Regions from separate parts of the Brevundimonas sp. TWP3-1-2b1 genome, predicted to be linked through region 1. Evidence: predicted binding sites of a transcription regulator. Region 1 holds the regulator's gene; each other region holds the start of a gene.

Region 1 (7,246 bases):
TCGCGGCGGCCAAGGGCTATATCGTTGCCGGCGACATCTTCCAGGTGGTCCTCAGCCACCGGTTCCGCGCGCCGTGGTGGGGCGATCCGTTCGCCTTCTACCGCTCGCTGCGCCGCCAGAACCCGTCACCCTATCTGTATTTCCTCAACTTCGACGACTTCCAGCTGGCCGGTTCCAGCCCGGAGATCCTGGTCCGCCTGAAGGACGGCGGCATCACCATCCGTCCGCTGGCCGGCACCCGCCCGCGCGGCGCGACGCCGGAGGCCGACAAGGCGCTGGAGGCCGAACTGCTGGCCGATCCCAAGGAGCGCGCCGAGCACCTGATGCTGCTGGACCTGGGTCGCAACGACGTGGGCCGCGTCGCCGCGCCGGGCACGGTCAAGGTGACCGAGAGCTTCGTGGTCGAACGCTACAGCCAGGTCATGCACATCGTCTCCAACGTCGAGGGCCGGGCCCACCCCGACATCGACGCGGTCGACGCCCTCCTTGCGGCCCTGCCCGCCGGCACCCTGTCCGGCGCGCCCAAGGTCCGGGCCATGGAGATCATTGACGAGCTGGAGACCGAGAAGCGCGGCGTCGGCTATGGCGGCGGCGTGGGCTATATCTCGGCGGGCGGAGAGGCGGACATCTGCATCGTCCTGCGCACCGCCATGTTCACCGACGGCCAGGTCTTCGTTCAGGCCGGGGCCGGCGTCGTCAATGACAGTGATCCCGCCGCCGAATACGCCGAGACCGAGGCCAAGGCCCGCGCCCCCATGCGCGCCGCCGAAGACGCCTGGCGCTTCGAACTGGGCGCGCCGTTGAACACGCCAGGCGAAATCTAGAAGGTCTGGCTCGCCGAGCGTGGCCCATCCTCGATCGCGACGCCCGGCCCCAGGACCATCACCCCGGCCAGCAGCACGGCCGCACAGGCGGCCAGACTGGCGGCGGCCAGGGTCCCCATCACGCCATTGCGCGCCTCGGGCTCGCTCAGCGCCACGCGGGCGGCGTCAATCTGGACCTGGGTCTCGCGCATGGAATCGAAGGCTCCGATGGAAGACCCGATTTCAGGCCGTGATCGTTAACGATCCGTTGCGCACGCGTCGGCTTGGCGTCGGCGCGGTCCCGCTCTAGAAGCGCCGCATGATCCTCGTCGTCGATAACTACGACAGCTTTACCTACAACCTCGTCCACTACCTCGCGGAGTTGGGCGCGACGACGCATGTCGTGCGCAACGACGACCTGACGACCGGGGAGGCCTGGGCCCTGAAGCCCGAGGCGATCCTGCTGTCGCCCGGCCCCTGCGCCCCGGATCAGGCCGGCATCTGCCTGCCCCTGATCGACACCGCGCCGCTGGACATGCCGATCCTCGGCGTCTGCCTGGGTCACCAGGCGATCGGCCAGGCCATGGGCGGCCACGTCATCCGCGCCAAGGCCCTGATGCATGGCAAGACCTCGCCGATCATCCATGAGGGCAAGGGCATGTTCGCCGGCCTTCCCTCGCCCTTCACCGCGACCCGCTATCACTCGCTGGCGGTCCAGCGCGAAACCCTGCCCAACACCCTGAACGTCACGGCCTGGACCGAGGACGGCGAGATCATGGGCTTCCAGCATCACGAGCGGCCGATCTACGGGGTCCAGTTCCATCCCGAGTCCATCGCCACCGAACACGGTCACGAGATGCTCGCGAACTTCCTCGACCAGGCAGGCGTCAAGCGTCTGGCGATGGTGTGATTCAGTCCGCTCCCCGATACCGTGCATCCCCGCGAAGGCGGGGACCCAGTGCTTTGGGCGATGGTTCTCACAGGTCCAACGCACCCGCTCATCCCGCGCGCTCTGCCTCACTCAAGAACTGGGTCCCCGCCTTCGCGGGGATGCACGGAGGTTAGGGTGTCCAACGGTTTCAAGCCGCTGCTCGCGAAGCTCGTTGAAGGGCAGTCGCTCACCACGGCCGAGGCCGGCGACTTCTTCGCCGCCTGCCTGCGCGGCGAACCGACCCCGGCCCAGGTCGCCGCCGCCGTCACCGCCCTGCGCATCCGTGGCGAGACGGTCGAGGAGATCGCCGCCTTCGCCCAGGCGATGCGCGACGCGGCCATGACGCTGGACCATCCCTATGACGTCATCGACACCTGCGGCACCGGCGGAGACGGGGCCCACACCTTCAACATCTCGACCGCCGCCGCCCTGGTGCTGGCCGGCGCGGGCCTGAAGGTCGCCAAACACGGCAACCGCGCCATGAGTTCGAAATCCGGGTCATCGGACGTGCTGAGCGTCCTCGGCGTCGACCTGACCGCCGGACTGGCCCAGCAGCGGCAGGCGCTCGACGAGGCCGGCATCGCCTTCCTGTTCGCCCCCGCCTACCACGGCGCCATGCGCCACGTCGGACCTGTGCGGGCAGAGATCGGCTTCCGCACCGTCTTCAACCTGCTCGGGCCCCTGTCCAATCCGGCTGGCGCCAAACGGCAGGTCATGGGCGTCTATGATCCGCGCCTTGTCGAGCCGCTGGCCGAGGTGCTGGGCCGGCTCGGCGCGACCCGCGCCTGGACCGTCCACGGTCAGGGCCTCGATGAACTGACCACCACGGGACCGACAGAGGTGGCGGAGTGGAAGGACGGCGTCGTCCGCCGCTTCACCGTCACGCCCGAGGACGCCGGCCTGCCTCGCGCAGACATCGAAGCCCTGCGCGGCGGCGACGCGGAGCACAACGCCGCCGCACTGACCGCCCTGCTGGCGGGTCAGACCGGCCCGTATCGCGACATCGTCCTGCTCAACGCCGCCGCCGCTCTTGTCGTCGCCGACAAGGCGCCGGACCTCAAAGCCGGCGTGGCCCTGGCCGCCGTCGCCATCGACGAGGGCAAGGCGGCCCGGGCGCTCGCAGATCTGGCCCGCATCACCTCGACGCCGCCGCCCGTTGCCGAAGACCCCGCATGACCGACATTCTCGACCGGATCGCCGCCTACAAGCGGGAGGACGTGGCCGCCCGCAAGGCCGCCCGGCCGCAGGCGGAGATCGAATCCCTGGCGCTGATCGCCGGCATGCCGCGCGGCTTCCGCAGCGCGCTGGAGCGCCGCGCCGCGCCCGGCCGCCCCGCCCTGATCGCCGAAATCAAGAAGGCCAGTCCATCGAAGGGCCTGATCCGTGCGGACTTCGACCCGCCGGCCCTGGCGCAGGCCTACGAGGCCGGGGGCGCGGCCTGCCTGTCGATCCTGACCGACGGCCCCAGCTTCGAGGGCGCCGACGACTATCTGGTCCAGGCTCGCGCCGCCGTCGCCCTGCCCTGTCTGCGCAAGGACTTCCTCGTCGATGCCTGGCAGGTGGCCGAGAGCCGCGCCCTGGGCGCCGACTGCATCCTGATCATCCTGGCCATGATCGACGACGTCCTGGCCGGCGAGATGCTATCCGAGGCGAAACGCTTCGGTATGGACGCCCTGATCGAGACCCACGATGAGGCCGAGATGGCCCGCGCTGCGGCGCTGCGCGGTGATCTGGTCGGCATCAACAACCGTTCCCTGCGGACGTTCGACGTCAATCTGGGCGCCACGGCCCGCCTGGCCCCGCTGTCGCCGGCGGGGTCGCTCCTGGTGGCCGAAAGTGGGCTCTTCAGCCCTGCGGATGTCGCGGAGGTCGCGGCAGCGGGGGCTTCAGCCATTCTCGTGGGCGAGAGCCTGATGCGACAGGCCGACGTGACGGCCGCGACCCGGGCGCTGCTCGGCTAGAGTCTTCCTTCTCCCGGTGGGAGAAGGTGGCGAGCGAAGCGAGACGGATGAGGGTCGGGCCTAGCCTGTAGCGCACGGCCCTCACCCTTTCGCGCAAGACCGATCGCTAGCGCTCTCTGGCGCTCAAGCCCTCTCCCAGCGGGAGAGGGAGCGACCGTTCTGCCGTTAAGTTGACATTAGGCAAGAACACTTACAGAACATCGGCAACGGTTCACGACTTGTTCTGGAGGCGATTTCCACCATGCTGACGCGCAAGCAGCACGAACTCCTGATGTTCATCCATGAACGGCTTAAGGAGACCGGCGTTTCGCCGTCGTTCGACGAGATGAAGGAGGCGCTGGATCTGGCGTCCAAGTCGGGCATCCACCGGCTGATCACGGCGCTGGAGGAACGCGGCTTCATCCGCCGCCTCGCCCACCGCGCCCGCGCCCTTGAGGTGACCAAGCTGCCGGAACAGGCGACGGCGGGGGCCGTGCGTGGCCGCGCGGGCTTCACCCCGGCGGTCATCGAGGGCGGCGGGCGCAGCGCTGCCGCCGAGCCCGCCAACGACACCCGCGAACTGGTTCTGGTCGGCAAGATCGCCGCCGGCGTGCCCATCGCCGCCCTGCAACAGGACCACGGCCGCTATCAGGTGCCCGAATCCATGCTGGGCGCCGGCGAGCACTACATGCTCGAGATCGAAGGCGATTCGATGATCGAGGCCGGCATCCTCAACGGCGACCTGGTGGTCATCAAACGCGTCGACACCGCCTCGTCCGGCGAGATCGTCGTGGCTTTGGTTGAAGGTGAAGAGGCAACGCTCAAACGCCTGCGCAAGAAGGGCAATTCCATCGCCCTCGAACCCGCCAACCGCAACTACGAGACCCGCATCTTCGGTCCCGACCAGGTCGAGGTCCAGGGCAAGCTGGTCGGCCTGATCCGCCAATACCACTAGACGCCGTCACCGAGGCCCGCATCCGCCGCATCGGGATCCCCGATGCGGCTCCACGGCCTGTCGCCCCGCACATCAGTGGCCCAGACCGCGCGCCAGCCCTGCGCGGTGCGCCACAGCTCGACAGAGCCGCCCCGCGCATAATCCAGTCCGTCCAGCACCAGGTTGCCATCACAGCCTGGCGGCAGGGCCTGGACAATGGCTCGGACGCTGACCAGCGGCGCTGAGGCGCACAAGGCGGCGAGCTCGCCGGCGTCCGGCGCGGCCTTCCCCCACCACAGGGCGATCGGCGCGCTATCGGCCTTGGCCGGAGCGCAGTTTGATCGTGCGCACACCCATCCCTCATCAGGCCTCGGCGCCAGCGTCAGCCCCCGCCGCCGCGACCACAGGTCCGCCGCGAACTGGCGCACGCCCGGCCGCACCACGACCGCCTTGCCCGCCTCGCTGAACGCCGCGTTCGTTCCACCATCCCCGATCCAGAGCGTCGGCGTCGGCGCGCGAGGCCAAAGCAGGACAGCGCAGGCGAAGGGCAGGCCCAGCCACCGCAGCCGCCCCTGCCACAGGCACAGGAACAGGACGCCGAGGAAGGAGATCGGCAGCACATGGTCCGGCGCGCTGGCGATGGTCTTCACCGCCCCCGGCAGCGCCGCCGTCCAGTGACCGATGGCCAGCATCAGATCGACGCCCTTGCCGGCCACCCACAGGAACGGCCCGCCCAGCCCGATGGGCTCCAGCAGGGCTCCCAGCGCAAGGGCCGGCATCATCACGAAATCCGCGATCGGCGAGGTCGTCAGGTTGGCGAGCAGCCCATACATGGCCGCCCGGTTGAAATGCTGGACCGCGAACGGCCCGGTCGCCGCGCCGGCCACCAGACTGGCCGTCACGGCGATCAACAGCCAGTGCCGCGCCGACTGGAACCCCGCGATCGGCCAGGGCACGGACAACTCCCGTGTCCTAGACGGCCAGCCCTCCGACAAGGCCACCAGGGCCGCTGTCGCCGCGAACGACATCTGGAAGCCCGGCGTCACGATGGCCTCAGGCTGAAGGATCAACACAACCATCGCCGCCAGCGCCAGCGCATGCATGGTGATTGCCGGCCGGTCCAGCAGGATCGCCGCAAACGCCACCGACGCCGTGATCGCCGCCCGCTGCGCCGGCGGGGGCGCGCCGGACAGCACCAGATAGCTCCATACGGCGACCAGCCCCGCGACCGCCGCCACCTTCTTTCCCGACACCCTCAGCGCCAGCCACGGCCAGGCGGCGACGCCGAGCCGGACAAGGAAGAAGGCGAACCCGCCGACGATGGCCATGTGCAGACCCGAGATCGACAGGATGTGCGCCAGGCCGGAATCCCGCATGGCATCGAGGTCTTCGCGCGCGATCCAGGTCTCATGGCCCGTGGTCATGGCCGCCGCGATCCCGCCCGTCCGCTCGCCCAACCGGTCGACGATCCGCTGCGCCAGGGCGAACCGCGCCCCGTTGACCGCCATCGCCAGCCGCAATCGCCATGGCGCCGGCGCCAGATACGCCTCCCGCGTCTCGCCCAGTGCGAAAGCCGTGCCGCCGAGCCCCTGAAACCACGCGTTGCGGCCGAAATCATAGGCGCCGGGACTGGCCGGGGGCGGCGGCGGATTGAGGATGGCGAACAGCCGGATCGCCGAGTCCGGGGTCGGCGGCTCCCCCCGCACCGTCGCCCGCAGCCGGATCGGCGTCGCCTCGGGCTCCAGCCCGCGGATCCGCACCGGGGCGAGGACGATCCGGTGACCCCGGTCGCCCGGGCTGTCGACGTCGACCACCCAGCCCTCGACGACGGTCGGCTCCGCCAGCGCCGGCGCGATCGGCGCCGCCACCGCCTCCGCCCGCAACCTGGCTCCCGCGAGCCCCAGGAACAGGCAGGCGACCAGCATCAGCGGCAGGGTAACCGCCCGACCCCGCCCCAGCAGCCTCGCGCCCAGCCACACCCCCGTCGCCGACACCGCCGCGACCGCCAGTGGCCACAAAGGCGGCTCCTGCCTCAGCGCGAAATAGACCGCCGCCCCGCCGCCGAAGGCCACCGGCGCCCACAGCCGCCAGCGCATCGACTGGGCCAGCACCTCGTCCCGGACCCAGGCACGAAGACGCGCCGACAGGCTGGGCTTTGCCGCATCGGGGGGTATAAGGGCGGCCCGTTCGGACCCCTCCCCCATGCCCGCAGACTCGTCTCCCCAGGTCGTCACCCGCTTCGCCCCCTCGCCCACCGGCTACCTCCATATAGGAGGCGCGAGAACGGCGTTGTTCAACTACCTTTACGCGAAAGGGCGCGGCGGCAAGTTCCTCGTCCGCATCGAGGACACCGACCGGGAGCGTTCGACCGACGACGCCGTCAAGGCGATCTTCGACGGCCTGAGCTGGCTTGAGCTGTTCGCCGACGAGGAGCCGGTTTTCCAGCACGCCCAGGCCGACCGGCACCGCGACGTCGTGGACCAGTTGCTTGAGCTCGGTGCCGCCTATCGCGATTTCACGACCGCGGAGGAGACCGGACGCATGCGCGACGAGGCCAAGGCCGAACGCCGGACCTTCGAATCGCCATGGCGCGACCGCCAGCCGACCGTCGACGACCTGTCCCAGCCGCACGTCGTGC
Region 2 (7,246 bases), on a different contig from region 1:
TGCGACGCCAAGAGCCTGCTCGGCGGCACGCTGCTGGTCACCAGCCTCCAGGGCGCCGACAGCCAGGTCTATGCCGTGGGGCAGGGCTCGGTGCAGACCGGTTCGGTGTCGGGCTCGGGCGGTTCGGGCTCGTCGGTGACACGCGGCGTGCCGACCGCCGGCCGCATCGCCTCGGGCGCCACGGTCGAACGCGAAACCGGCTTCCAGCTCGACAGTCTCACCGAAGTGCGCCTGACCCTGCGCAATCCCGACTTCACGACGGCCCAGCGCGTGGCCGCCGCCATCAACGCCACCTACCCTTCGACCGCCCTGGCCGAGAATGGCTCCGTCGTCGCCCTGCGTGCGCCCGCCCAACTCGGCATGGCCGCCTTCATCAGCCGCGTCGAGAACATGCCGGTCGCGGTCGACACCCCGGCCCGGGTGATCATCGACGAGGTCAACGGCGTGATCGTCATGGGCGAGAACGTCCGCATCTCCACCGTCGCCATCGCCCAGGGCAACCTGACCATCTCGGTCCAGGAAAACCCGCAGGTCAGCCAGCCGGCCCCCTTCAGCCAGGGCCAGACCACGGTAGTCCCGCAGTCCGATGTCACGGTCGAGGAAGAACTGGGCCGCGAGATCCGGCTGGTGAACGGCGCGACCTCGCTGTCGACCCTGGTCAACGGGCTGAACGCGCTCGGCGTCTCGCCCCGCGACATGATTTCCATCCTTCAAGCCATCAAGGCGGCGGGCGCCCTGCAGGCCGACATCGAGGTTCTGTGATGAGCGACCTGGCCGTCTCCCCCTCCCTGCTGACCTCGCCAATGGCCGCACCGACTGCGGAAACGCCGCGCATGCGCGAGACGGCGGAGAAGTTCGAGGCCTCCTTCCTGTCGCAGATGCTCAAGCCGATGTTCGAGGGTATCGACACCAACGGCGCGTTCGGCGGCGGCGAGGCCGAGGGCACCTGGCGCAGCTTCATGATCGACGAAATGGCCAAACAGACCGTCCGAGCCGGCGGCATCGGCCTGGCCGACACCGTCGTGTCCGAGATGATCCGCATGCAGACCGAACAGACCCAGGCCCAGCCCGGAGCGGTCGCATGAGCCACGATCCGACCACCGCCACGGCCTATCTGCGCAGACTCACGGCGCTGACCGACCGACTGACCGCCCGGCTCGAGCAGGAGACCGACGCCTTCGCCACCCGTCGCGCGGCCGATATCACGGCAGGCCTGGCCGAGACCCAGGAGCTGGCCAACCAGTATCGCAAGGAATCCGGGCACCTCAAGGCCAACAAGGCGATCCTGGCCTCCGCGCCGGCGAGCGAACGCATGGCCCTGATCAAGGCGACCGAGGCCTTCGAGGCGGTGCTCGCCATCCACGGCCGCACGGTCGAGGCGGCGCGCACGATCTCGGAGGGTCTGGTCCGCACCATCGCCCAGGAAGTCGCCGGCGCGCGAGCCATGGGAACCGGCTACGGCGCCTCCGGCAAGGCGAACGGCGGCGACAGCCGCGCCGTCACCCTGAACCGCACGGCCTGAACCGCCTGGTCTGAGCCGGCACGTTAACGACAAGTCTGAGGCGAAGCTTAACGGGTCGGCGGCAGTATCGCCTGATGTCCATCCGCAAACGCCTTCTGGGTCTGGCCTTCGCCTCGTCGGACCTCCTGCTGGAGATCGAGAAAGACGGCCGGATCGCGTTCGGGCTGGGATCCGGCCCCTCGGCTCAGACGTCGGCGGAATCCCTTATCGGCAGCTCTCTTTTCGACGGCATCGGCAAGGCCAGCGCCAAGCTCCTGGAGCGGGTCGTGGCCGATCTTGCCGCTGGCTCGCGATCCGCCCCGGTCGAAGTGCTCTTTCGGTCCAGCGAGGACCGCGTGCGTCGGGCGACAATGCGGCTTTTCGTGCTGCCGGACCTCGCACCGAACATCTCGGTCTCGGTGACCTGGGAGGGCCCGGCCTATGCGCTCCACGATCCTCTCGCGCGTCCGGCGCTGACGCCGGGCGCCTTCCTGGATCGCGCCCGCGACCTGCTGACGGCGCCGGACGCCTCGGCGGACATGACGGTCGCCTTCGTCGATGTCGTCGGTCTCGCGGCGGCCGAAGGCCTGGGCGAGGCGGGCCAACGCCTGACGGCGAGGGTCGAGGCCGCGCTCCAGGCGGCTTCGATCGACGGAGCCAGCGCCGGCAAACTCGGCCCGGAGCGTTTCGCCATGTTGCGCGACCGGACGATCGCCCATGACCTCGCCGGGGAGATGCGTGAACTGGGCCTCAGCGAGGGCCTGACGCTCGATGTCGCCGCGACGGACGTGGGCACGGAGACCGGCGGCAACACCCTGAACACCCTCCGGGCGCTGCGCTTCGCCGTCGAAGGCTGCCTGAACGACGGCGCGGGCGGGCCCGGGCTGTCGTTCACCGCGTCCATGTCCCGCACGCTCAAGGATGCCGACGCCTTCAGGACCATGGCGCGCGATCGCAGTTTCGATCTTCACTACCAGCCGATCGTCGACCTGAAGACCGGCGGGGTCCATCATTTCGAGGCGCTGGCGCGCTTCAAGGATTCGGCCGGGCCGGCCGATACGATCCGGATGGCGGAAGAACTCGCCCTGATCAACGCCTTCGACATCGCGGTGGCGGAAAAGGCTCTCAGCCGGCTCCGGCGACCCGGCGCCGGTCTTCTGAAGTTCGCGGTCAATGTCTCAGGGGCCTCCCTGGCCGACGACCGCTATGTGCAGGCCGTCCTGCGGATGACGGCGTCCAAGCCCGACGAGAGACGCCGCCTGATCGTCGAAGTGACCGAGTCCGCCGCCTTGGCGGATATCGAGTCCGCCAACCGTCGACTGGGCGCGCTGCGCGCGGCCGGCATCAGGGTCTGTATTGACGATTTCGGAGCCGGTTCCGCCTCCTATGACTACCTGCGCGGCCTCTCGGTCGACACGGTCAAGATCGATGGACGGTTCGTGGAGGGGATCCAGACCGACCCTCGCGCCCGGACGATGATCGGCCACCTGGTCGACCTCTGTCGCTCGATGAAGGTCGAGACCATCGCCGAAATGATCGAGACCGAGGACGTGGCGGAAATCCTGCGCGATCTCCGCGTTGATCAGGGCCAGGGCTGGCTGTTCGGCAAGGCGGAGGCCGAGCCGCGCACGGTGCTGGCCTATGGCGAGCCGGCCGCCTCTGTCCGACGTGTGGGCGCCGTTTCCGGCTGGGGCTGACGGAACGCCGCGAAGCGTGACAGCTCAGGCGTAGACGACTGCTCGACCGGCGGTGTCGAGGACGTCCCATGCGTCGGCACCCAGAACACCGGCGCCGCGCTGCTGGAGTGACAGCATCTGGCGGCAGCGCCTTGATGTTCCCATATTGTTCTTGCTGATATCCCCGGATCAGTTCCCATATAGCGTTGTCGCACCGGACCCCGTCCGGCGCTCCCGCGTTCCCGGCCCCCGTTTCCTGGCAGCATGACCGAAAAGCATAACTTCATCCGCGTGCGCGGCGCCCGCGAGCACAATCTCAAGGGCGTGGATGTCGACATCCCGCGCGAGAAACTGGTCGTCATGACCGGCCTGTCGGGGTCGGGCAAATCCTCGCTCGCCTTCGACACCATCTATGCCGAGGGCCAGCGCCGCTATGTCGAGAGCCTGAGCGCCTACGCCCGCCAGTTCCTGGAGCTGATGGGCAAGCCGGACGTCGACCTGATCGAGGGCCTGTCGCCGGCGATCTCGATCGAACAGAAGACGACGTCGAAGAACCCGCGTTCCACCGTCGGCACGGTGACCGAGATCCACGACTATATGCGTCTGCTGTGGGCGCGCGTCGGCGTGCCCTACTCGCCCGCCACCGGCCTGCCGATCGAGAGCCAGACTATCTCCATGATGGTCGACAAACTGGGCACCCTGCCCGAGGGCGAGCGGCTGCTGCTGCTGGCCCCGGTCATCAGGGGTCGCAAGGGCGAATACAAGAAGGAGATGGCCGAGTGGCAGCGCTCGGGCTTCCAGCGGCTGAAGATCGACGGGGCCTTCTACGCCATCGAGGACGCGCCGACGCTCGACAAGAAGTTCAAGCACGACATCGACATCGTCGTGGACCGGATCGTGACCAAGGCCGGGCTCGAAGCGCGCTACGCCGACAGTCTACAGACCGCCCTGGGCCTGGCCGACGGCATCGCCGTCGCCGAATGGGCCAACGCCGAGGAAGGCCAGGAACCGCGCCGGATCACCTTCTCCGAGAAGTTCGCCTGCCCGGTCTCCGGCTTCACCATCGCCGAGATCGAGCCGCGCCTGTTCTCGTTCAACAATCCGTTCGGCGCCTGCCCGGTCTGCGACGGCCTGGGGGTCAAGCTGGCCTTCGACGCTGACCTGGTCATCCCGGACCGCGACAAGACCCTGCACAAGGGCGCGGTCGCCCCGTGGTCGCGCGGCCCCTCGCCGCTCTACACCCAGACCCTGCAGGCGCTGGCGCTCCACTACGGCTTCTCGATGGACAAGCCGTGGCGCGAACTGGCCGAGAAGGCCCAGTCCGTGATCCTGAACGGCACGGGCTCGGAGAAGATCAAGTTCGTCTATGACGACAACGCCCGGAAATACGAGGTCTCCAAGCCGTTCGAGGGGGTCGTGCCCAACCTCGACCGCCGCTGGCGCGAGACCGACAGCGCCTGGGTGCGCGAGGAGCTGGGCCGGTTCCAGTCCGAGACCCCGTGCGACGCCTGCGGCGGCAAGCGTCTGAAGCCCGAGGCCCTGGCGGTGAAGATCGCCGGCAACGACATCGCCGAGATCTCCATGCTGTCGATCAGGAAGGCCTACGACTGGGTCAGCGCCCTGCCCGACCAGCTGACCGACAAGCAGATGGAGATCGGCCGACGCATCCTGAAGGAGATCAGCGACCGGCTGCGCTTCCTGAACAATGTCGGCCTCGACTACCTCAGCCTGTCGCGGTCCTCCGGCACCCTGTCCGGGGGCGAGAGCCAGCGCATTCGCCTGGCCTCCCAGATCGGCTCGGGCCTGACCGGCGTGCTCTATGTACTGGACGAGCCGTCGATCGGCCTGCACCAGCGCGACAACAGCCGTCTGCTGGAGAGCCTTCGCGGCCTGCGCGACCTCGGCAACTCCGTCCTCGTCGTCGAACACGACGAGGAGGCGATCATGACCGCCGACTACGTCATCGACATGGGTCCGGCCGCCGGCGTCCACGGCGGCGAGATCTGCGCCGAGGGCACGCCCGAAGAGGTCATGGCCAATCCGAAGTCCCTGACCGGCAAATACCTGACCGGCGAGCGTGAGATCGAACTGCCGCCGGAAGGCCGCCGTCCGATCGACCGCAAGAAGATGCTCAGGATCTCGGGCGCGACCGGCAACAATCTGAAGGCGGTCACGGGCGAAATCCCCGTCGGCCTGTTCACCTGCGTCACCGGGGTGTCGGGCGGCGGCAAGTCGACCTTTACGATCGAGACCCTCTACAAGGCGGCGGCGCGCCGGCTTCACAACGCCTCCGACGCCCCCGCCCCCTTCGACCGGATCGAGGGGCTGGAGCATTTCGACAAGGTCATCGACATCGACCAGTCGCCCATCGGCCGCACGCCGCGCTCGAACCCGGCCACCTATACCGGCGCCTTCGGGCCGATCCGCGACTGGTACGCCGGCCTGCCCGAATCCAAGGCGCGCGGCTACGGCCCCGGCCGGTTCAGCTTCAACGTCAAGGGCGGGCGCTGCGAGGCCTGTCAGGGCGACGGCCTGATCAAGATCGAGATGCATTTCCTGCCCGACGTCTACGTCACCTGCGACGTCTGCAAGGGCAAGCGCTATAATCGCGAGACGCTGGAGATCGTCTTCAAGGGCAAGAGCATTTCCGACGTGCTGGACATGACGGTCGAGGAGGCGGGCCAGTTCTTCAAGGCCGTGCCGCCGATCCGCGACAAGATGCTGACCCTGTCACGCGTCGGCCTCGGCTACGTCCAGGTCGGACAGTCGGCCACGACCCTGTCGGGCGGCGAGGCCCAGCGGGTCAAGCTGTCCAAGGAACTGTCGAAACGGGCGACCGGCAAGACCCTCTACATCCTCGATGAGCCCACCACAGGCCTGCATTTCGAGGACATCCGCAAACTGCTGGAGGTGTTGCAGGAACTGGTCGAGGCCGGCAACACGATCGTGGTGATCGAACACAATCTCGATGTCATCAAGATCGCCGACTATCTGCTGGACTTCGGCCCCGAGGGCGGCGACGGCGGCGGCGAGATCGTCGCGGTCGGCACCCCCGAACAGGTCGCTGCGAACGAGGCGAGCTGGACCGGCAAATACCTCAAGGAGGTGCTGGACCGGCACGAGACGCGCCGCAAGGCGCGGGTCGCGGCCCTGTCGGGCGAGCCCACGGCTTCGGCAGCAAAGCCGGTACGAGTGAAGACGCGAGCCTAGACGGTCCGGGATCGGGTGCGTCGCCGCCACGGCAAAATCATGCCCGCCACGAACGCGAGGCACAACCATCCGAACAGGTCACCGATCCGGCCGTAGAGGGTGGGACGACGCGGCTCGACGGCCAGCGTCGCCAGCAGGCTCTGCCCTGCCCCGGCGGCACTCTCGGCCTCGGCCACGATACGCCCGTGGGGATCGCTGACGGACAACAGACCCTCCTTGCTGGTCCGCACTACGGCAAAGCCCTGTTCGACACCCCGCATTGCCGTCATGCGCGCGCCCATCCACTGGTCGATGTGGCCAAAGTCCCAAGCCGGCACGAGCATGACGGCCGCATCCCGCTGGCCGTAGGCCCGCGCCAGACGGGCGAAATGCATGTCCTTGCAGATGGCCAGGCCAAAGGGCGCGCCGCCGACCGGAGTGACCGCATAGTCGGAACCGGCGCTGTATCCTTCAACCCGCTCTGGAGGAGCCATGAACTGCTTGCGATAGGCTGCCACCTCCCGTCCGTCGGGGGCGTAGAGATAGGCCATATTGCGGATACCGTCGGGATGGGTGATCGCCAGGCCGGCCTCCAGCCAGACGCCCTGATCCCGGGCGGCCCCGGCCAGGGCGGTGCGCCACAGGCCGATCTGTCCCGGATCCCCGACCGAGATCTTCTCGGGCAGGACGATGACCTCGGCGCCGGCCTTCGCCAGCGTTTCAATACCGGTCAGATACCGTTTCCGGATGGGTGCGACATAGGTCGCGGTGGCCCGTGGTCCGATGTCGGCGTCGACCGCCATCAGCCCGAAGACGGCGGCCTGTCCTGTCACGGGTTGCGCCAGCCGAACCGCGCCATAGCCCGTCGCCGCCAGACCCA
Region 3 (7,246 bases), on a different contig from region 1:
GCGGACGACTATGTGATGAAGCCATTCGACTCGGAAATCCTGCACTCCAAATTCAGTGAAGTCGGAGCGGTCTGAAGCCCAGCCATGACCCGCGCTGTAGCCGTCACATGATCCAGGACGATTTCGACCGCCTGCAGGCCCTGATGGCCTCTCGCGCCGGCTTCCGGCTGGGGCGTGATCGGATCCACCTTGCCGAGCACCGCCTGGCCCCGGTCGCACGGCGCGAGGGCTTCGACAGCGTCGACGACATGCTGGCCAGCCTGTGGGCCAAGCCGGTGGCCAGCCTCGGCTGGGCGGTCATCGAGGCCCTGCTGAACCCCGAGACCTGGTTCCGCCGTGACCGGACGGTGTTCGACACCTTCGCGCGCGAGCTGCTGCCCGCCATCGCCCGCGCCCGGCCCGAGGGTCTGGTGCGCGTCTGGTCCGCCGGCTGCTCGCACGGCCAGGAGCCCTACTCCCTCGCCATGGCCGGCCTCGAGGTCGGGGCCAATGTCGAGATCGTCGCCACCGACCTGTCACAGCGCGCGATCGAGCGCGGCCGGGCGGGATCCTACACCGCCTTCGAGATCCAGCGCGGCCTGCAGGCCCAGACGATGCTGAACTGGTTCGATCCGGCGGACGACGCCTGGGTCGCCAAGCCGGCCCTGCGCGACGCCGTCCGCTTCGCCCGCCACAACCTGCTCGACGCCCCGGCCGACGCCGCCCGGTTCGACGTCATCCTGTGCCGAAACATCCTCTCGGAGATGGATCCGGCCAGGCGCGGCCAGGTCGTGGACGGTCTGGAGCGGCGGCTGGTGGACGACGGCGTCCTGATTCTGGGAGCCGACGAGCGAATCGACGCCGACACCGTCGCCTTCCGCCCCGTGACCGGCCGCAAGGGCCTGTTCGTCAAGGCGCCCTCAGCCCTCAGCCGCGCCGCCTGATCCCGGTCGACACGGCCACGCCCGGCCCCCTATGGTCGCCGCAACGTCGGAGGGGATGACGATGCGTTGGGCTCTGTTTCTCGGATCGCTGGCAGTCGCTCTGCTGATCGGCGTGTGGGCCCTTCAGGTTCCCGGCGCGCGCGGGACCGACACGCCCGCCGCCGACTTCTCCGCCGTCCGCGCCATGGCCGATGTTCGGGTCATCGGCGCCCGACCCCACCCCGTCGGCTCGGCCGACCACGCGCGGGTGCAATCCTGGCTGTTCGGTCGCATGGCGGCGCTGGGGCTCAACCCGGCCCTGCAGGCCGGGGTGCTGTCGCCCGAAGCCATCGAGCGTCTGCACCGTTGGGGCGGCGATCCGGCCGCAACAGGCAATATGGCTGTCAATATCGTCGGCGTCCTGCCCGGCCGCGATCCTTCGGCCCCGGCCGTGCTGCTGATGGCCCACTACGACAGCGCCTGGAACTCCCCCGGCGCCGCCGATGACGGCGCCGGCGTCGCGGCGATCCTCGAAGCCGTGCGCGCCATCAAGGCGCGTGGCCCTGCCGATCGCAGCCTGGTCGTTGTGTTCACCGATTCCGAAGAGCTGAATCTGGACGGCGCCCGCATCTTCTTCTCCGAACACCCCCTGCGCGACCGCATCGGCGCCGTGGTGAATCTGGAGGCCCGGGGCGGCGGCGGCCGCGCCTTAATGTTCGAGACCGGACGCGGTAACGCGGAAACCATCGAGCTGTTCAGCCGGGCTGCCCGGCGGGCCGACGGCGGCGCTTCGTCCAGCTCCCTGTCGATCTTCGTCTATGAAAACATGCCGAACGGGACCGATTTCACCATCCCGAAGAACCGGGGCATTGGCGGGGTCAATTTCGCCTTCATCGGCCGCCCGTCCCAGTACCACTCCCCCACCGCCACCCCGGACAACCTCGACCAGGGCGCGGTCCAGCATATCGGCTCCCAGGCGCTGGAGGCGACCGACGCCCTGCTCCGCGCCGACGCCTTGCCGGTCACGGGGCGCAATGTCGTCTACGGCGACTATCTGGGCCTGTTCACCATCGTTCATTCGCTCGATCTCGGCTGGATCCTGCTGGCGCTGACTGCGGTGCTCGGCGCCTTTGCCGCCTGGGGGGCGCGCCATGCGACCGGGTTGACCGCCCCCGACGTCGGACGCGGGATGCTGTCGGGCCTGTGGGTCGTGGCCGTGGGGATCGTCGTCGCCCACGGCGTGCGGGTGCTGGCCGGGCCGATGTCGTCACGCGCCGAGTCCGCCGACGTCTACTACACCCTGCTCCGCCGCCTGCCGTGGATGGAGGCCGGAACGGGCCTTGCCATGGCCGCCGTCGCCCTCGCCCTGCTGGCGGGTCGTCAAGCCTTCGGGCCGAAACTGCTGGCCGGCGTCATCATCGTGGCGGTCGCGGCCGTCCAGATCCTCGGGGGTTTCGATCCCGTGGTGCTCGGCGCCGGTGTCGTGCCTCTGGTCCTGACGGTCTGGTCGCAGAGTGCGCCCAGGACGGTCTGGGGCGGTTGGCTCGGCCTGATCGCCCTGATCTTCGTCTTCGGCTTCATGGCCCAGGCTGCGGCGCCGGAAGCCGCCCTGGTCTTCATCTGGCCGGGCCTGCTCGCGGCCATCGCGGCAGCGGCCTGCGCCCTCACCGGCGCGCGGCTGGAGAGCCCCCGCTCCCTGATCCCGGCAGTCGTCGCCACGGTCGTCGGCGGGGCCTGGATCCTGAACCTGTCGCACCAGGTCTTCCTCGGCGTCGGCATGGACCTGCCCGGCGTCCTCGCGCTCATGACTGTGCTGGTGCTGCTGTTCCTCGTCCCGCTCGCCCCGCGCTCGAAGGGCAGGCTGGCGGCGGCCGCGGCGGCCTGTCTGATCCTCGCCTGCGGCCTGTCGCTGACGGCCCGATTCGCCGAGCCCGCGCCCCCGCCTGCCGCCGACGGCCCCACTTAGGCTTCCGGTAACCCTGCCACTTAAGCGGACGGCAAAGCCGGTCCTGTACGAGGGGCGCATGAACCTGATCCACGCCCTCCAGGACAACACCGATCCCAACTCGCTGGTCTCGCGGTTCCGCCGCGCCCGCGCACGAAGGATCATTGCGATGATCACCAGGATCCACGCCGGGAAGGGCGCGGTGAACATCATCGATCTGGGCGGCGAGGCCAACTACTGGACCCTGTTCGATCGTCAGTTCCTGGACGCCTCGAGGGTCCGGATCACCCTTGTGAATCCGGGCGGCATCGACGAGGTCGCGGACCCCCGCCTGTTCACCGTCATCGACGGCGACGCCTGCGCCCTGCCGCAATACGAAGACCACGCGTTCGACATGGTCCACTCCAACTCGGTGATCGAACACGTCGGCGACTGGACGCGGATGGAGGCCTTCGCCTCCGAATGCCGCCGCCTGGCCCCGCGCTACTACGTCCAGACGCCCTATTTCTGGTTCCCGGTGGAGCCGCATTTCTCGGCCCCCTTCTTCCACTGGCGTTCGGAACAGAGCCGCGCCCGCTCCCTGCTCAGACGCCGCCACGGCTTCTCGCAGAAGGCCCCGGACATGGGCGCGGCCATGCGCGACGTCCAGCACGCACGCCTGCTGGACAAGGCCCAGTTCCGCTTTCTCTATCCCGACGCGGCCCACCACGACGAAGTCGTGGCCGGCCTGACCAAGTCCCTGATCGCGGTGCGCGACCCCACCTCGCACTGACGGAGTCTGACGCTCCGTTCCCGGACGTTGGCGTAGCGCGCCTGCGGCGCTAGACAGCCTGCGTTCAGGGGGAACACCATGTCCATGTCGATCGGGACGCACGCGCGTCGGTTCACGCTTATCGCCTTCGCGGCCCTGGCCATTTCCGCCTGCGAGGATGGGACCGCCTCGGCCGAGGCCTCTGCCGCCCGCCCTGCCCAGGATCGCGGCGACTTCGTCGTGCGCCCGGCCGTGCTGGAAAGCGATGACTACACCGATCTGGCCGCCCAACTGAGCGAGGAGCGCTGGCTGGAGGACGTCGCCGACGTTCTGAACGAGAGCCTGATCCTGCCCGTCGATATCGGCCTGCGCTTCGCCGAGTGCGGCGAGAACAACGCCTACTACATCCCCGAGGATCGCGAGATCCAGATCTGCATCGAGATGTTCGAGGGCGAGCGCGAGAACTTCGCCGCCTACTACGAAACCGAGGAAGAGATCGAGGACGCGGTCAACGGCTCCTTCCTGTTCACCGTCTTCCACGAAGTCGGCCACGCCCTGGTCGACGTTCTCGAAATTCCCTTCACCGGCCGCGAGGAAGACACGGCTGACAGCCTGGCCGCCTGGTGGCTGATCGACGGCGATGACGGCGAGGAATCGGCCATCGCCGGTGCCCTCAGCTTCTACACCGACCCCGAAGAGGCGGCCGAGGTCGACGAGAGCGACTTCGCCGACGAGCACTCCCTCAGCCAGCAGCGCTACTATACCCTGACCTGCCTGGTTTACGGCTCCGACACCGACAAATACGCCAACCTCCTCGAAGAAGAGTGGCTGACCGAGGCGCGCGCCGAACAGTGCCCGGCCGAGTTCGAGCGCCTGACCTCGACCTGGTACACCCTGCTGGATGCCCATCTCAAGGAGTAGGCGTCAGAAACGGACGTAGCCTCACGGCTGCGTCCGCCGTTCCGAAAAGAACATATTGGCAACCGGAACAAAACGTGTACTGTCCAGTCTCACAGGGAGCGGGTCACGGTCATCGGACCGAAGGCGGGCCTCTCCCCAGGGTCTCAACGGGAATCATGGCAAGGGAGAGTGGCAAGGTGGCAGCTCAGGCGAATCTGAAATTGGTGGGCAAGGACGACGGCGACAAGCAGCGCGCGCTGGAGGCGGCGATCGCCCAGATCGACCGCGCCTTCGGCAAGGGCTCGGTCATGAAGCTGGGCAAGGGCGGGGTCGCCGACGTGATCCCCTCGGTGTCCACCGGCTCGCTCGGCCTCGACATGGCGCTCGGCATCGGCGGCCTGCCACGCGGTCGGGTCATCGAGGTCTTCGGTCCTGAATCCTCCGGCAAGACGACCCTGGCCCTGCACACCGTGGCCGAGATCCAGAAGGCCGGCGGCACCGCCGCCTTCGTCGACGCCGAACATGCGCTGGACCCCGGCTATGCCCAGAAGCTCGGCGTCAACCTGGACGACCTGCTGGTGTCGCAGCCCGACACGGGCGAACAGGCGCTGGAGATCGTCGACACCCTGGTGCGTTCGGGCGCCGTGGACATCGTGGTCATCGACTCGGTCGCCGCCCTGACGCCGCGCGCCGAGATCGAGGGCGAGATGGGCGACAGCCTGCCGGGCCTTCAGGCCCGTCTGATGTCCCAGGCCCTGCGCAAGCTGACCGCCTCGATCTCCAAGTCGAACTGCATCGTCCTGTTCATCAACCAGATCCGTCACAAGATCGGCGTCATGTACGGCTCGCCGGAAACGACCACGGGCGGCAATGCGCTGAAGTTCTATGCCTCGGTCCGTCTCGATATCCGCCGCACCGGCGCGATCAAGGATCGCGACGAGGTCGTCGGCAACACCACCCGCGTGAAGGTGGTCAAGAACAAGGTCGCCCCGCCGTTCCGCGAGGTCATCTTCGACATCATGTACGGCGAGGGCATCTCCAAGCTCGGCGAGATCATCGACCTGGGCGTCAAGGCCGGGATCATCGAGAAGTCTGGCAGCTGGTTCTCCTACGACTCGACCCGCATCGGTCAGGGCCGCGAGAACGTCCGCGCCTTCCTGAAAGCCAACCCCGACATGGCCGACGCCATTGAGGACAAGGTCCGCAAGTCGACCTCCAGGATCGCCGACGAGCTCCTGGGCACGCCCGAGCCGGACGAAGGTCAGGATCTCGACGGCTAGATCCTCCCCCATCGGGGGAGGGGGACCGCGTCTTCGCGGTGGAGGAGGCAACCCCAGACACCGAGTCCGCGGCCGACCCCCTCCGTCACGTCGCTCAAGAAGCGACGCGCCACCTCCCCCGACGGGGGAGGACCAACGAGACACTCCGCCCGGCCGGTCCCTGCGACCCGCCGCCGACCCCCGCGGGGCTCGGGCTGGACGGAGCCGCCCGCCCGGTTCGTCCGGGCGGGCTCTTTTCTGTTCCGGTCAGCTGACCGCCTGCCTCTGCAGACCGGCGCTCAGCCCCGTCCCCCCAGTACGCGCTGCAAGCCCGGCCGCACCCTCAGAAACACCAGATAGAGCCGCTCAAGAACGGCCAGCACGTGCCGGTTTCTCGCCAGGCGGCCAAGAGGGGCCAACAAGGGGATCGCCCGCCACATCGCCGCGAAGGCCTCGGCGCCGGACACCAGACGCCCGTCCTCCCGTGCGTGAAACCGGCTGAGCAAGACGGCGCGATCGATAGGACAGTGTCCCTCACCCGTCGCCACATCGGTGAAAGCGATCGCACCCTGTCGATCGAGACGCCGCAGCAGGGCGATCTCCCGCCGGCAAAGCGGGCAATCGCCATCGAACCAGACTTCAAGCGTGGACATTTCCCAGCATAGCACCCCACCTCGTCATTGCCCCGCGTCACGCCGACGCCCTAGAACGCCAGCCTTCCGCCTGCCGGCGGTTCATTCGCCGAGGAGAGTCCCCATGGCCGAAGAGATCCCGACCCTGACCCAGTTCAACCTGGCCGAAAGCGACGATGGCTACCTGCTGGAGATCGCCGGCAGCGACGGCGCCATACTTCGCGTCGCCGCCAGCGCCGAACAGATCGACGCCATCATCGAGGCCTTGGACGCCCTTCTCTCGGACGAAGACGACGCGGTGGACGAGACCGTCACGCCCGACTGACCCGCCTTGACCGGAAACTCTTGGCTCGCGGCCCCGCCAGTCTCTATATGCGCGTTCCCCGATATCCGACGCGCAAACGACTGAACCGACCATGGCCAGCCTGAAACAGATCCGCTCGACCTTCCTCGACTATTTCGCGGCCGACGGGCACACGAAGGTCCACTCGGCCCCGTTGGTGCCGCAGAACGACCCGACGCTGATGTTCGTCAACGCGGGCATGGTGCCGTTCAAGGATTACTTCACCGGCGCCGCCGTGCCGCCCTACCCGCGCGCCACCTCCTCGCAGAAGTGCGTCCGCGCCGGCGGCAAGCACAACGACCTGGACAATGTCGGCTACACCGCCCGCCACCTGACCTTCTTCGAGATGCTGGGGAATTTCTCCTTCGGCGACTATTTCAAGGAACACGCGATCGAGCGCGCGTGGAACCTGGTCACCAGGGACTACGGCCTCGACCCGAACCGTCTGCTGGTCACCGTCTACATCGACGACGACGAGGCCGCCGCGATCTGGAAGAAGATCACGGGCTTCGGC

The links. Region 1 encodes LexA, which represses DNA repair genes until DNA is damaged. Its sites were predicted from a motif close to ATGTTCNCNANNTGTTCT; they were not measured.
Region 2: uvrA (excinuclease ABC subunit UvrA) is a predicted target of LexA. The motif match lies at 3,333-3,350, and genes of this name have one in related genera.
Region 3: recA (recombinase RecA) is a predicted target of LexA. The motif match lies at 4,567-4,584, and genes of this name have one in related genera.

What each region holds. Positions count from the first base shown of each region.
Region 1 is NZ_JAFCTT010000009.1:127,615-134,860, reverse strand. It holds gene trpE (anthranilate synthase component I) at 1-824, shown strand, start outside; gene ACP7AB_RS10725 (peptidoglycan-binding protein) at 821-1,015, opposite strand; gene ACP7AB_RS10720 (anthranilate synthase component II) at 1,123-1,713, shown strand; gene trpD (anthranilate phosphoribosyltransferase) at 1,870-2,910, shown strand; gene trpC (indole-3-glycerol phosphate synthase TrpC) at 2,907-3,695, shown strand; gene lexA (transcriptional repressor LexA) at 3,937-4,629, shown strand; gene ACP7AB_RS10700 (ComEC/Rec2 family competence protein) at 4,626-6,812, opposite strand; gene gltX (glutamate--tRNA ligase) at 6,811-7,246, shown strand, end outside.
Region 2 is NZ_JAFCTT010000006.1:93,011-100,256, forward strand. It holds gene ACP7AB_RS07480 (flagellar basal body P-ring protein FlgI) at 1-762, shown strand, start outside; gene ACP7AB_RS07485 (rod-binding protein) at 762-1,085, shown strand; gene ACP7AB_RS07490 (flagellar basal-body protein FlbY) at 1,082-1,522, shown strand; gene ACP7AB_RS07495 (EAL domain-containing protein) at 1,597-3,198, shown strand; gene uvrA (excinuclease ABC subunit UvrA) at 3,442-6,387, shown strand; gene ACP7AB_RS07505 (nitrilase-related carbon-nitrogen hydrolase) at 6,384-7,246, opposite strand, start outside.
Region 3 is NZ_JAFCTT010000001.1:143,009-150,254, forward strand. It holds gene ACP7AB_RS00750 (response regulator) at 1-75, shown strand, start outside; gene ACP7AB_RS00755 (CheR family methyltransferase) at 108-923, shown strand; gene ACP7AB_RS00760 (M20/M25/M40 family metallo-hydrolase) at 985-2,868, shown strand; gene ACP7AB_RS00765 (methyltransferase domain-containing protein) at 2,927-3,619, shown strand; gene ACP7AB_RS00770 (DUF4344 domain-containing metallopeptidase) at 3,698-4,519, shown strand; gene recA (recombinase RecA) at 4,696-5,778, shown strand; gene ACP7AB_RS00780 (thiol-disulfide oxidoreductase DCC family protein) at 6,057-6,410, opposite strand; gene ACP7AB_RS00785 (hypothetical protein) at 6,514-6,714, shown strand; gene alaS (alanine--tRNA ligase) at 6,806-7,246, shown strand, end outside.